Chitinimonas arctica: one gene and its partner. The protein of the gene in region 2 interacts with the protein of the main gene of each other region in a pairwise test. Links are inferred from orthologs where the notes say so. Each region holds a gene or a part of one and is shown on either strand. Other genes may lie near its edges.

The links. Proteins that work in one complex are often made in the same cells at the same time.
Region 1: the proteins of rlmB (region 2) and FNU76_RS16050 interact in binary tests that used the Escherichia coli proteins (3 or more experiments, as listed by UniProt). The link is inferred for Chitinimonas arctica from one-to-one orthologs.

What each region holds. Positions count from the first base shown.
Region 1 is NZ_CP041730.1:3,532,824-3,535,918, reverse strand. What follows is about bases 254-3,095. They hold FNU76_RS16050 (NAD(P)H-hydrate dehydratase), read left to right. Parts: upstream 254-868; coding sequence 869-2,323; downstream 2,324-3,095. Other genes in these bases: FNU76_RS16045 (tetratricopeptide repeat-containing diguanylate cyclase), read right to left, coding at 2,526-3,095; FNU76_RS16055 (flavodoxin family protein), read right to left, coding at 356-820; FNU76_RS16060 (GIY-YIG nuclease family protein), read right to left, coding at 254-354. Also shown: FNU76_RS16065 (metallophosphoesterase), read left to right, coding at 1-103; more of FNU76_RS16060, read right to left, coding at 100-253. UniProt on the Escherichia coli protein: Bifunctional enzyme that catalyzes the epimerization of the S- and R-forms of NAD(P)HX and the dehydration of the S-form of NAD(P)HX at the expense of ADP, which is converted to AMP.
Region 2 is NZ_CP041730.1:4,885,340-4,893,631, forward strand. The notes cover bases 2,217-5,216. They hold rlmB (23S rRNA (guanosine(2251)-2'-O)-methyltransferase RlmB), read left to right. Parts: upstream 2,217-3,338; coding sequence 3,339-4,094; downstream 4,095-5,216. Other genes in these bases: recJ (single-stranded-DNA-specific exonuclease RecJ), read left to right, coding at 2,217-3,338; flgB (flagellar basal body rod protein FlgB), read left to right, coding at 4,353-4,763; flgC (flagellar basal body rod protein FlgC), read left to right, coding at 4,799-5,212. Outside these bases: FNU76_RS22190 (hypothetical protein), read left to right, coding at 1-531; FNU76_RS22195 (hypothetical protein), read left to right, coding at 528-1,541; more of recJ, read left to right, coding at 1,641-2,216; FNU76_RS22220 (flagellar hook assembly protein FlgD), read left to right, coding at 5,244-5,918; FNU76_RS22225 (flagellar hook protein FlgE), read left to right, coding at 5,982-7,967; flagellar basal-body rod protein FlgF, read left to right, coding at 8,060-8,292. UniProt on the Escherichia coli protein: Specifically methylates the ribose of guanosine 2251 in 23S rRNA.

The DNA.
Region 1 (3,095 bases), 1.4 Mb from region 2 along the record:
CGACCGGCTCGACCCGGCCACGGCAAGCCGGCGGTTCGGCTACTACCTGCGCGATGCGATCAGTTGGTGCGAACGTTCGGACTGGGGCGGTGGAGCAGCTTAGGCAGCCTGGAAAAGTGCAAATTTCGCGGCCCGGTCCAGCCGCTTGATGGCCGCCTCCCGCTTAAGGGCACCGGAGCGGTCCAGGCAGGCTTCCGCATACGCCAGGGAAACCGGCAGATGGGCACGGGTATAGCGTCCGCCCTTGCCTGCCTGATGCGATTTCAAGCGCTTGGCAAGGTCGTTGGTGGACCCGCAATACAGGCTATCGTCGCCGCACCGCAGCAGGTAGACACACCATCCTTGCAGCACCATCTCAAAATATCCCCAGCAGCAGGCCCGAAGCCAAGGCCTCGCCCAACTCCCTGGCCTGGGCCAACTCGACCGGGGTGGGTGCGCCGCGCACCAGCAAAGGCTCGGCGACCGGCTTGAACGGATAGCCGCGGGCGATGCGCTCCACCGCGCCGATCGCCCCCAAGCCGTCGTTGCCGGCCACCACGATCAAGGCATAGGGCAGGCCCGCCACCTTGCCCTGGGCGGGATAGAAGGTCCGGTCGAAGAAGTCTTTCAGCGCGCCGGCCATATAGCCGAATTTCTCGGGCGTCACGAACAGCAGTGCATCGGCCGCCAGCAGTTCGTCCACACCCGCCTGCAGTGCGGGCCACAAGCACACCTGCACGCCGCCGGCTTCGGCCTGCGCGCCTTCAGCGGCAGCCTGTGCCAGGGCGAAGGCATGGCCGGCCCCGCTTTCACCGGCATGTAGAATAAGCAGACATTTCATGATTGGCTTGGTCCTACAGTCAGCGCATGGCTTCCAATGGTGACGACGATGTATTACCCGGTATCCCGACTCCGACAAATCGAACAAGCCGCCCTGGCTCGCGGCTTTCCTTTGATGCCGGTCGCCGGCGCGGCGACAGCCGACTTCGTCTCGGCCCGTTTCGGCGGCGCGGCCGCTATTCTGGCCCTGGTCGGCCCGGGCAACAATGGCGGCGATGCGCTGGTGGCCGCCACCTTGCTGCGGCAACGCGGCTATCCGGTCCAGGTGGCAATGCCGTTCGGCACCGACCGCCTGCCGCCAGCCGCGGCTAAGGCCTACCGCGCCTGGCGCGCGGCCGGTGGCGTGGAAATGGATCATCTGCCGGACCTACCCTACCAGCTTATTCTGGACGGCCTGTTCGGTATCGGCCTGAATCGCGAGCTGAACGAATTCGGCAGGCATCTGGTCGCTAACGTCAATGCCATGGCCAGGCCGGTACTGGCCGTGGATGTGCCCAGCGGTGTCCTGGCCGACAGCGGCGGGCTGGCGGGGGCGGCCATCCGCGCCCGTTGGACGCTCAGTTTTATCGGGCGGGCACGTGGCCTGGCCACCGGCGCCGCCTTGAACTATGTGGGCGAATCGCATTGCCACCAACTGGCCCTGCCATGCGAGCTGCTGGGCACCGGCCCGCTTACCACCACCGAGACGGTGGCGGAGCCGCTACACTTGCATCGCCTGGCCGATACGCACAAGGGCAGCTTTGGCAGCGTGGCCGTGGTCGGCGGCGCGGCGGGCATGGCGGGCGCCTGCCTGCTGGCCGGCCGGGCGGCCTTGCAGGCGGGTAGCGGCAAAGTGTTGGTGGGGATGCTGGATGCGGATGGTCCCAAGGTGGACTTCGGCCGGCCGGAACTGATGCTGCAAGATGCCAGCCTGTCCCTGCTGGACAAAGCCAGCGTGCTGCTGGTCGGCCCAGGCCTGGGACAAAGCCCGCAAGCCAGGCAACTGCTGCAGGCGGCACTGCGCCGGACCCGGCCGCTGGTCCTGGACGCCGATGCGCTGAATCTGCTGGCAGAGCACCCGGACCTGCAATCCTTGCTCGACCAGCGCACGGCTTGCACCGTATTGACGCCGCACCCGAGCGAAGCGGCGCGCTTGCTGGGGTGCGAAACGGCGGTGGTCCAAGCGCAGCGATTCGATGCCGCCAAGACATTGGCCACACGCTTCAAAGCGGTCATTGTCCTTAAGGGCGCTGGCAGCCTGGTATGCGAGGAAGGCCGCTGCGCCGTCAACCGCAGCGGCAGCGCGGCTTTGGCCAATGCCGGCCAGGGCGATGTACTGGGTGGCTTGCTGGCGGCACTGCTGGCGCAGGGCCTGGAAGGCTGGCCGGCTGCCAATCTGGCGGTATGGGTGCATGGCGCGGCCAGCGATGCACTGCGGGCCCGCGACGGCCGTTTGCTGACCCTGGCCGACGATGTCGCCGTCGAAGCGGGCCGGATACTGGGCCGGCGTTGCCATCCATCCTGAAAAGAGACGAAAACGCTCAACCCGCCAGGACTGGAGGCCCAAATCAGCGGAACCAAGCTGTCCACATCCCCTGTGGACAAGCACGGGTATAAGCCAGGAACAAGTGGGCTAAAGTCTTGGTGGAAAGCGATTTGTGCGGTATGGCTTATTTTTTAAGCAAGGGTAGTCACGTTGATTAACAAGCTACCCACGCTCATGCGCCCTAACCGGGTTCAACCCGGTCGCGACCCGCATGCTTGGCGCGATACAAAGCCGCATCGGTCCGCGCCAGCCAGGCCGACACGGTCTCGCCCGGGCTCAGCTCGGTCACGCCGATACTGATGGTGACGGCCAGGTCGACCGCGATGGACGACCAGTTGTAAGCGGCTACCATCGCCCGCAGCTTGCCCGCCACCAGCAAGGCATCCGACATGGCTGTTTCGGGCAGGACGATCACGAATTCCTCGCCGCCGAAACGACCGATCACATCGCATTGCCGCAATTGCTCGTTCAGCACCAGGGCGGTGGTACGCAATACCGCGTCGCCGGTCAGATGGGAAAAACCGTCGTTGATATGCTTGAAATGGTCCAGGTCGAGAAACAGCAGCGACAGCGGCCGCACGTAGCGGCTGGCGCGCTGGTGTTCCTCGAACAGGCGTTCGTCCAGGCGGCGCCGGTTGGCCAGACCGGTCAGGGGGTCGCTTTGCGCTTCGCGGCGGAGATTTTCCACCAGGCGATTCTGTGAACGGGATGCTTCCGCCAGCGCATCCGCCATGATGCGCAACTGGTCATT
Region 2 (8,292 bases):
AATGAAACCACCCTGGAGCGGGCCGTGGTCGAGGACGTCAGCGCTAGCGGGGTGGGGCTGAAGCTGAGCAAGCATACCGGCTGGGCCAGTATGGGCATGTTGTTGGGCGTAAAGACCGACAAGGACAATCTTTGGCGGGTGGCCATCATCCGGCGCCTGATCAACCGTGCCCAGGGCGAAGTGATGGCGGGTATCCAGTTCATGGCGCGCGAACCGGAGTCGATCCGTTTGACCCGCCGTGCCAATGTTTCGCAGTGGGAAAAAGTCACCGAGCACCACTCCTGGGACAACCTGCTGGCGATCTATCTGCGGCCTGAACCGCTCAACGACAATCTGCACCTGCTGATCGTCAACAAGGCCGAACTGGAGCTGGGCAAGACCTACGGTGCGCCGGGTACGCGCGAGGGCGACCTGTTTTTCCGGGTCGTATTGCGGCAGGAGATCGGCGCCGACTGCGTGTTCTACCGGGTCGAGCGGGTTACCCCCGATGCCAAGCCAGAGCAGGCCGCGCGGGAGCCGGGTGCGGCATGACCTTTACCCTGGTCGTACCCGATCTGCGTTTTTCCCGCCAGGCCGGCTTCAATCCACTGACCGAAATGGCCCTGCCGGGCTTGGCTAGCCTGCTGGGCCGGGCCGACCGCAACCAATTGGGCGGGCAATCGGCCGAGCAATGGCTGCGCGGCCACTTCAAGGCGGAGTCCGCCGGCGCCGCCGCACTGAGCCGTCTGGTCGATCTGCCGGCGGCTGCCGCCGGCCATTGGTTGCGTGCCGACCCCGTCCATTTGCGCGCCGACCGCGACCGTGCCTTATTGTTCGACGCCGGTTTGTTCGATATCTCGGCGGCGGAGGCGGAGCAGCTCCTGTCCGCCTTGAACAGCTTGTATGCCGCCGACGGCTTCGAATTCGTCATGGCCACGCCGCAGCGATGGTATGTGCGGCTACCGCAAGCGCCGGATTTCCACACCACGCCCCTGAGCGTAGTGACCGGCCAGGATATCCACCCCCACCTACCCGGCGGCCCCACGGCGCTGCAATGGCATCGCTTCCTCAATGAGGTGCAGATGCTGCTGTACGGGCATGCCGTCAACGATGCCCGCGAGCAGGCCGGCAAGCCGCCGGTCAACTCGGTCTGGCTATGGGGCGAGGGGCCCGAGCCAACCGGTTTGGCGAAGCCTTGCCGGTCGGTCCGGGCGGACGATGCACAAGTGCAAGGCCTGGCGCTGGCTGCCGGCCTGCCTTTCCGGGCCTTGCCGCCCGCCTTTGACGCGAGTGGTGCGGATGGTGAGCTGGTTTTGCTGGATACGCTGGGCAGGTCGGCCCGCCAAGGGGATCTGTACGCCTGGCGCGCCGAGCTGGAAAGGCTGGAAGCCGCCTGGTTCCAACCGCTGCTGGCCGCCTGGCGCGCCGGAAGCCTGCCGCGCGTGCAAATGATACTGCCCGGCGACGAAGCCACCCTGGCAGCCTCCTTGGGACCGGCGGAGCGTTGGAAAATCTGGCGGCGTCCCGCCCGGTTGGAGGAATGCCTGGTCATGGGGAGCTAAATCTCCGCAAGGCCGGCGCCGTGGTCTCAATCCGGGCTAAAATGGCCGACCGGGCGCCGTTGCCCGCCGGCCCGGCTTGAGATCGCCTACAAAGTTCCTATGCAAATCCTGACCCGTCCTGTTCCGCCTGATGCCGAACGCAGCCTGCTGGCTGCTGGCCTGCATCCGGTGGAAGCACGCATCTATGCAGCCCGCGGTATCGCCGCCAGCATCGAGCTGGAGACCGAATTCAAGCATCTGCTACCGGCAAGCGGCCTGAAAGGCATGGCCGCGGTCGCCAGCCGCCTGGCCGATGCCATCGGCCGCCAGGAGCGCATCCTGATCGTGGCCGACTACGATGCCGACGGTGCGACCGCTTGCGCGGTGGCCCTGCGCGGCTTGCGGCTGATGGGCGGAGTGGTCGATTTCCTGGTGCCGAACCGGTTCGAATACGGCTACGGCCTGACGCCGGAAATCGTCGATCTGGCCGCAGCCAGGCAGCCTCGGCTGATCATGACGGTGGACAACGGTATCGCCAGCGTGGCCGGTGTGGCCCGCGCCCACCAGCTGGGCATCGAGGTGGTCGTGACCGACCACCACTTACCGGGCGATACCTTGCCCGATGCCCTGATCGTCAACCCCAACCAGCCGGGCTGCGATTTCCCCAGCAAGCATCTGGCCGGCGTGGGTGTCATGTTCTATGTCTTGCTGGGCTTGCGTGCCGAGCTACGCGACCGTGGCGCGTTCGGCGCAGGCGCCGGACCCAATCTGGCCGACCTGCTTGATCTGGTGGCGCTGGGTACCGTGGCCGACGTGGTCAAGCTGGACGCCAACAATCGCATCCTGGTCGAGCAAGGCCTCAAGCGCATGCGGGCGGGCCGTGCCTGCCCCGGCATCCTGGCGCTTTATCAGGCAGCCGGCCGCGACCCGCGCCGTGCCAGCGCCTTTGACCTGGGCTTTATGCTGGGACCGCGCCTGAATGCCGCCGGCCGCCTGGACGATATGAGCCTGGGCATTGCCTGCCTTTGCGCCGAGGGTGCCGATGCCGCCCTGGCGATGGCCAGCCAGCTGGATCAGCTCAATCGCGAACGACGCTCGATCGAAGCCGAAATGCAGGATATCGCCCAGTCCAAGCTGGACCAGATCAGCGTGGAGGATCGCTACAGCCTGACCGTTTTCGACGCCGATTTTCACCAGGGCGTGGTCGGCCTGGTCGCCAGCCGCCTGAAAGACCGCCATCACCGGCCCACCGTGGTGTTTGCCGCCGGGCTGAGCGGTGAAATCAAGGGCTCGGGCCGCTCCATCCCCGGTCTGCATCTGCGCGATGCGCTGGACCTGGTGGCCAAGCGCGAGCCCGACCTGATCGCCAAATTCGGCGGCCATGCCATGGCGGCCGGGTTGACCCTGGCCGACCCGAATGGCCTGGAACGCTTTCGCGCCAGCTTCGAAGCGGTCTGCCGGCTGTGGCTGGACGACGCCAAGTTGACCCGGACGATAGAGACCGACGGCCAGCTCGATGCCGTTTCGCTCAATATGGATCTGGCGGAGCGGTTGGACTGCCGGGTGTGGGGGCAGGGTTTTCCGGCGCCGCGCTTCCAGGGTCGCTTCCGGGTGCGTAGCCAGCGCGTGGTCGGGCAGAAGCATTTGAAGCTCCAGCTGGAAGGGCAGGGTGGCCAGCTGTTCGAGGCCATGTATTTCCAGCATTTCGAGCCGCTCCCGGACCTGGTCGAAGCGGTCTATCAACTTTCCGTCAACGAATGGCAGGGGCGGCGCACGCTGCAGCTGCTGGTCGAACATGCTTCAGAGGACGCCAACTAAATGGCTAATACCCGTATCCTGCACGGCTTCCATGCCGTGACCGCCCGCCTTTCGCGCCTGCCCGACAGCGTGCTGGAAGTCTATGTCACCCGCGAGCGCCACGACCCGCGCATGAATGAACTGCTGAAGTTGGCGGAGCATACCGGTGCGCGCTTGATCCCGGCCGATGCCAGCCGCCTGGACGGCCTGACCGGCCATCGACGGCACCAGGGCGTGGCGGCGGTGATCGATGCCACCAAGACCTTTCTTGCGCTGGAAGATGTGCTGGAAGACCTGAGCGAACCGCCCTTGATCCTGATCCTGGACGGCATCACCGACCCGCACAATCTGGGTGCCTGCCTGCGGGTGGCCGATGCCATGGGCGTGCATGCCGTGGTCGCGCCCAAGGACCGCTCCGTGGGCATCAACGCCACCGTGTCCAAGGTGGCCTGTGGCGCAGCCGAGGTGGTGCCGTATATCGTGGTGACCAACCTGGCCCGCACGCTGCGCGACATCAAGGATGCCGGCATCTGGATTGCCGGTACCGATATGGAAGCCAGCACCGACCTGTTCCACTTCGACCAGGCCGGCCCGCTGGCCTGGGTGATGGGCGCCGAAGGCGAGGGCATGCGCCGCCTGACCCGCGAGCATTGCGATGTGCTGGTCAATATCCCCATGTTTGGTTCGGTGGAAAGCTTGAATGTATCGGTCGCCACCGGCATGTGCGTGGCGGAAAGCCGGCGGCAGCGGGTGATGGCGGCGGAGAAAAAAGCCTAGCCATCGTCGGTAGGCCAGCTTGCCGAAGCGGCCCTGAAAGTACGGATCTTGCAATCCGTATTTTCAGGGCCGCTTTGCTTTTGCGGGCTGGAAACCGGTTTCAGAAGGCGGCCACCCGCCGCCGCACGAGAGCGGCAAGGCTTGCCGCCTCTGGCCATGGAAATTTGCCAGCTGCTTGATGTGACGAGCGAATCGGTGCTGGCATGGTGCGTGCTTTTACCCTGTCGAGACCCACCCGGAACCGTCAGCGAGATCACCATGCCGTCCAGCATAGATAAATACCTTTCCGTCAACGAGGCCGCGATGAAGCTGCGTGCGACCCGCCAGGAAGTGATCGCCAGCAATATCGCCAACGCCGATACGCCGGGCTACAAAGCGCGCGATTTCGACTTTTCCCAGGCCTTGGGCAAGGCGGTGGCCGGTCAGAAAGGACAGCAGGGCATGGGTCTGGCCCGTACCGATAGCCGCCATCTCGGCGGCAAGCAGCACAGTTTGCTGGAAGCGGATCTGCTGTACCGCAACGATATCCAGCCTTCCATCGACGGCAATACCGTCGATATGAATACCGAAATGAGCCATTTCACCGATAACGCGATCCGCTACCAGGCCAGTATCACCTTTATGCAGCAACGTATCGCCGGCATCAAGACCGCGCTGCAGTCGCAATAGGATAGGGCCATGCCCGGCCTGGATAGGAGATAGATATGTCCTTGTTTCGTGTTTTCGATATCGCCGGTTCGGCCATGACGGCCCAGTCCATCCGGCTGAACACCACGGCCAGCAATCTCGCCAATGCCGAGAGCGCCACCAGTTCGAGCGGGCAGCCTTATCGTGCCAAGCAGGTGGTATTCGCGGCGACACAGCTGCATGCACGGCAACCGCAGGCGGTCGGGGTGTCGGTGGCGGCGGTTTCGGAAGACCAGTCGCCGCCGCGGCTGGTCTACGACCCGAAGAATGCCTTGGCGGATGGCAATGGCTATGTCGCCATGCCCAACGTCAATGTGGTGGAGGAAATGACCAATATGATTTCGGCTTCGCGTTCCTACCAGACCAATGCCGACATGATGAATACCGCCAAGACCTTGCTGCAGAGAACCTTGCAGCTGGGTCAGGTTTGATGTGCTTGAAAGCAGATAGAGGCAGGCTGAAATGAATACCGTGACCAGCACCAGAAGCAGTGCGGATATCTACGATAACCTGAATAAGGCGCGTGATAGCAAGAGCAAGAGCCAGGAAACCCAGGACCGCTTCCTCAAGCTGCTGATTACCCAATTGCAGAACCAGGATCCGATGAATCCGATGGACAGTGCGCAAAGCACCAGCCAGATGGCGCAGATGAGCACGGTATCCGGTATCGAAAACCTCAATGCCAGTATCACCGGCATGCTGGCCACCTTCAACGCCGGCCAGTCCTACCAGGCGGCCGGCTTGATCGGCAAGCAGGTGCTGGTGCCGGGCGACACGATCCAGTTCGACGGCCAGAAGCCGGTCAGCGCCGAGATCGAAGTCCCCAGCGAGGGCGGCGAGATAACCGTGGGGGTGTACAACGCCAGCAACCAGAAAGTCGACGAGATCGACCTGGGCAAGCTCAAGTCCGGTCGTCAGACGTTGGAATGGGATGGTGTCGGGGCCAACGGTACGAGTTTGCCGGCCGGCAAATATTACCTCGCCGCCAACGCGGTACAGCCGGGCGGCGGCAGCAAGCAAGTTGCCAGTTTTACCTTTGTCGGTGTGAACAGCGTGTCCATGAGTGGCGGTAGCGTCAAGCTCAGCCTGGCCGACGGGCGTCAATTGCCCTACGACGAAGTCAGCAGCATCAAATAAGCCCGGCCGGCTGGTCGCCGGTCAACGCGAACCGTAAGTGCAATTGCAGCAGGAGAAAACAACATGGGCTTCCAGCAAGGTTTGAGCGGACTCAATTCCGCTTCCAAGTTCCTCGACGTGGTCGGCAATAATGTCGCCAATGCCAACACGGTCGGCTACAAGGGGGCCCGTGCGGAATTCGCCGATGTCTACGCCAATACCCTGGCCAGCACCAATGTGCAGGTGGGTATCGGCGGACGTACCTCGGCGGTGGCGCAGCAGTTCGCGCAGGGCAATATCACCAGTACCGACAACCCCCTGGATATCGCCATCCAGGGCAATGGCTTTTTCCGGATGATCGATCCGGCGGGCTCGTTCAGCTATGCCCGCAATGGCCAGTTCCAGTTGGACAGGGAAGGCTATATTGTCAACAACAACCAGAAATTGGCCGGTTATGCCGCCAATTCCGACGGGCAGCTGATCACCGGCGCCACGCCGCAGGCGATCCAGATCCAGACTTCCAATATCGGTGCACAGGCCACCGGCGGTTCGGCGCTCAGCGACGCCGGCCTGACGCTGGGCATGAACCTGGATGCGCGCAAACCCATCATCAACCGCGGCACCTCGACGGTATCGGTCACCGGTGCCCGTCTGGCCAATGCGGCCGGTACGTCGCCGGTCAACTACACCACCCGCGTCACGGATTCGACCGGCCAGTTCCATACCCTGGACGTTCGGCTGACGCGCGCCGCGCCGCAGACCTGGACGGTGGAGACCCAGCTCGACGGCGCCGGCGGCTTTTCCCAAACCGCGACGCCCCTGACGTTTTCCACTCCCGGTGGACAAATCACCTCCGGCGGTACGCAGGCGGTGTCGTATAACCTGTCCTCGCCGGCGCCGGCCTACGGCACCACGCCCATGAACTTCAATCTGAATTTCGCCGGGGCGCTCGAAGTCGCCGCGGCCGCGGAAGCGCCAGGTACGGTAACGGTCAACGATACGGCGGCGCTCAATACCACGGTACAGATATCCAGTTCCAATCTCGACCCGGCCGACCCGGTCACCACGCCCCATACCTACAGCGGGTCCTACCTGGACGGCAACGGCGTTTCGCATACCATCGATATCACCCTGACCAAGGCGGCGACCAATACCTGGGTGCCGACCATCGATATCGACGGCGCCGCGTTCCCTATCGTTCCCACCCCGGCATCCATCGTATTCAACACCAACGGGCAGATGGTGGCCGGGTCGCCCATCGCGATTACCGGTGCGCCGGGCGCCGTGAATTTTTCGGTCAATCTGCAAGGCGTTACCCAGCAGACCGGCGCCTTTACGGCCGGAACGGTACAAACCCGCAGCACCCCGCCGGTGGTGGCGACCGACCCGTCCAGCTATACCCATTCCACCTCGGCCACCGTGTATGACTCGCAAGGCGTGGGCCATACCATGACCTTCTATTTCGCCAAGGTCGGCGTCAATGCCTGGGAAGTGCAGACCAGTTTCGACGGCGCCACGCCGGTCACCCAGCCGGGCTATGTGACATTCGATGCGGCCGGCAATATGAATGGTGGTACGGAGTTTGCTTATACCTCTCCGATCCCGTCGCCGAGCGGTGCCCAGACGCCGTTGGCGTTCAACACCTACTTCACCGGGACGACCCAGTTCGGCAATCAGTTCGGGGTCAACGAACTTAGTCAGGATGGTTATGCGGACGGCAATATCACAGGTCTCTCGATCGGCAAGGACGGCATCATCCTCGGCCGCTACTCCAATGGCCAGAACCGTACCATCGGACAGATCACGCTGTACAACTTCGCCAATCCGCAGGGCTTGCAGCCCTTGGGCGACAACCGCTGGGCCGAGAGCTACGCCTCCAACCAGGCGCGGCTGGGTACGCCGGGGACCAGTGACTTCGGCACCTTGCAGTCGGGAGCGGTCGAGGATTCGAATATCGACCTGACCAAGGAGTTGGTCGACATGATTACCGCGCAACGCTCGTACCAGGCCAATGCGCAGACCATCAAGACGCAAGACCAGATCCTGCAGACGCTGGTGAATCTGAGGTAAGGCAAGAGAGCCGCCCGCTCTTCTGCCGCTAGGGTAACGACCGGCAAGCGTTTCCGGCCAACCGGCCAAGCTTGCCGCTCAGGGAGAGTGAGATGGACAGGCTTATCTATGTGGCGATGACGGGGGCGAAGCATGCCAGCCTGCAGCAAGCCACCGTTGCCAACAATCTGGCCAATGCCACCACGCCGGGCTTCAAGCAGGAGCTGGCGGCATCGCGCGCCCTCCAGGCCGTCGGCGGGGTCGGCTACCAGACCCGCGCCTTTACCCTGGAGCAATCGGTCGGCGCCGATTTCAGCCCCGGCACCTTGCAGACTACCGGCCGCCC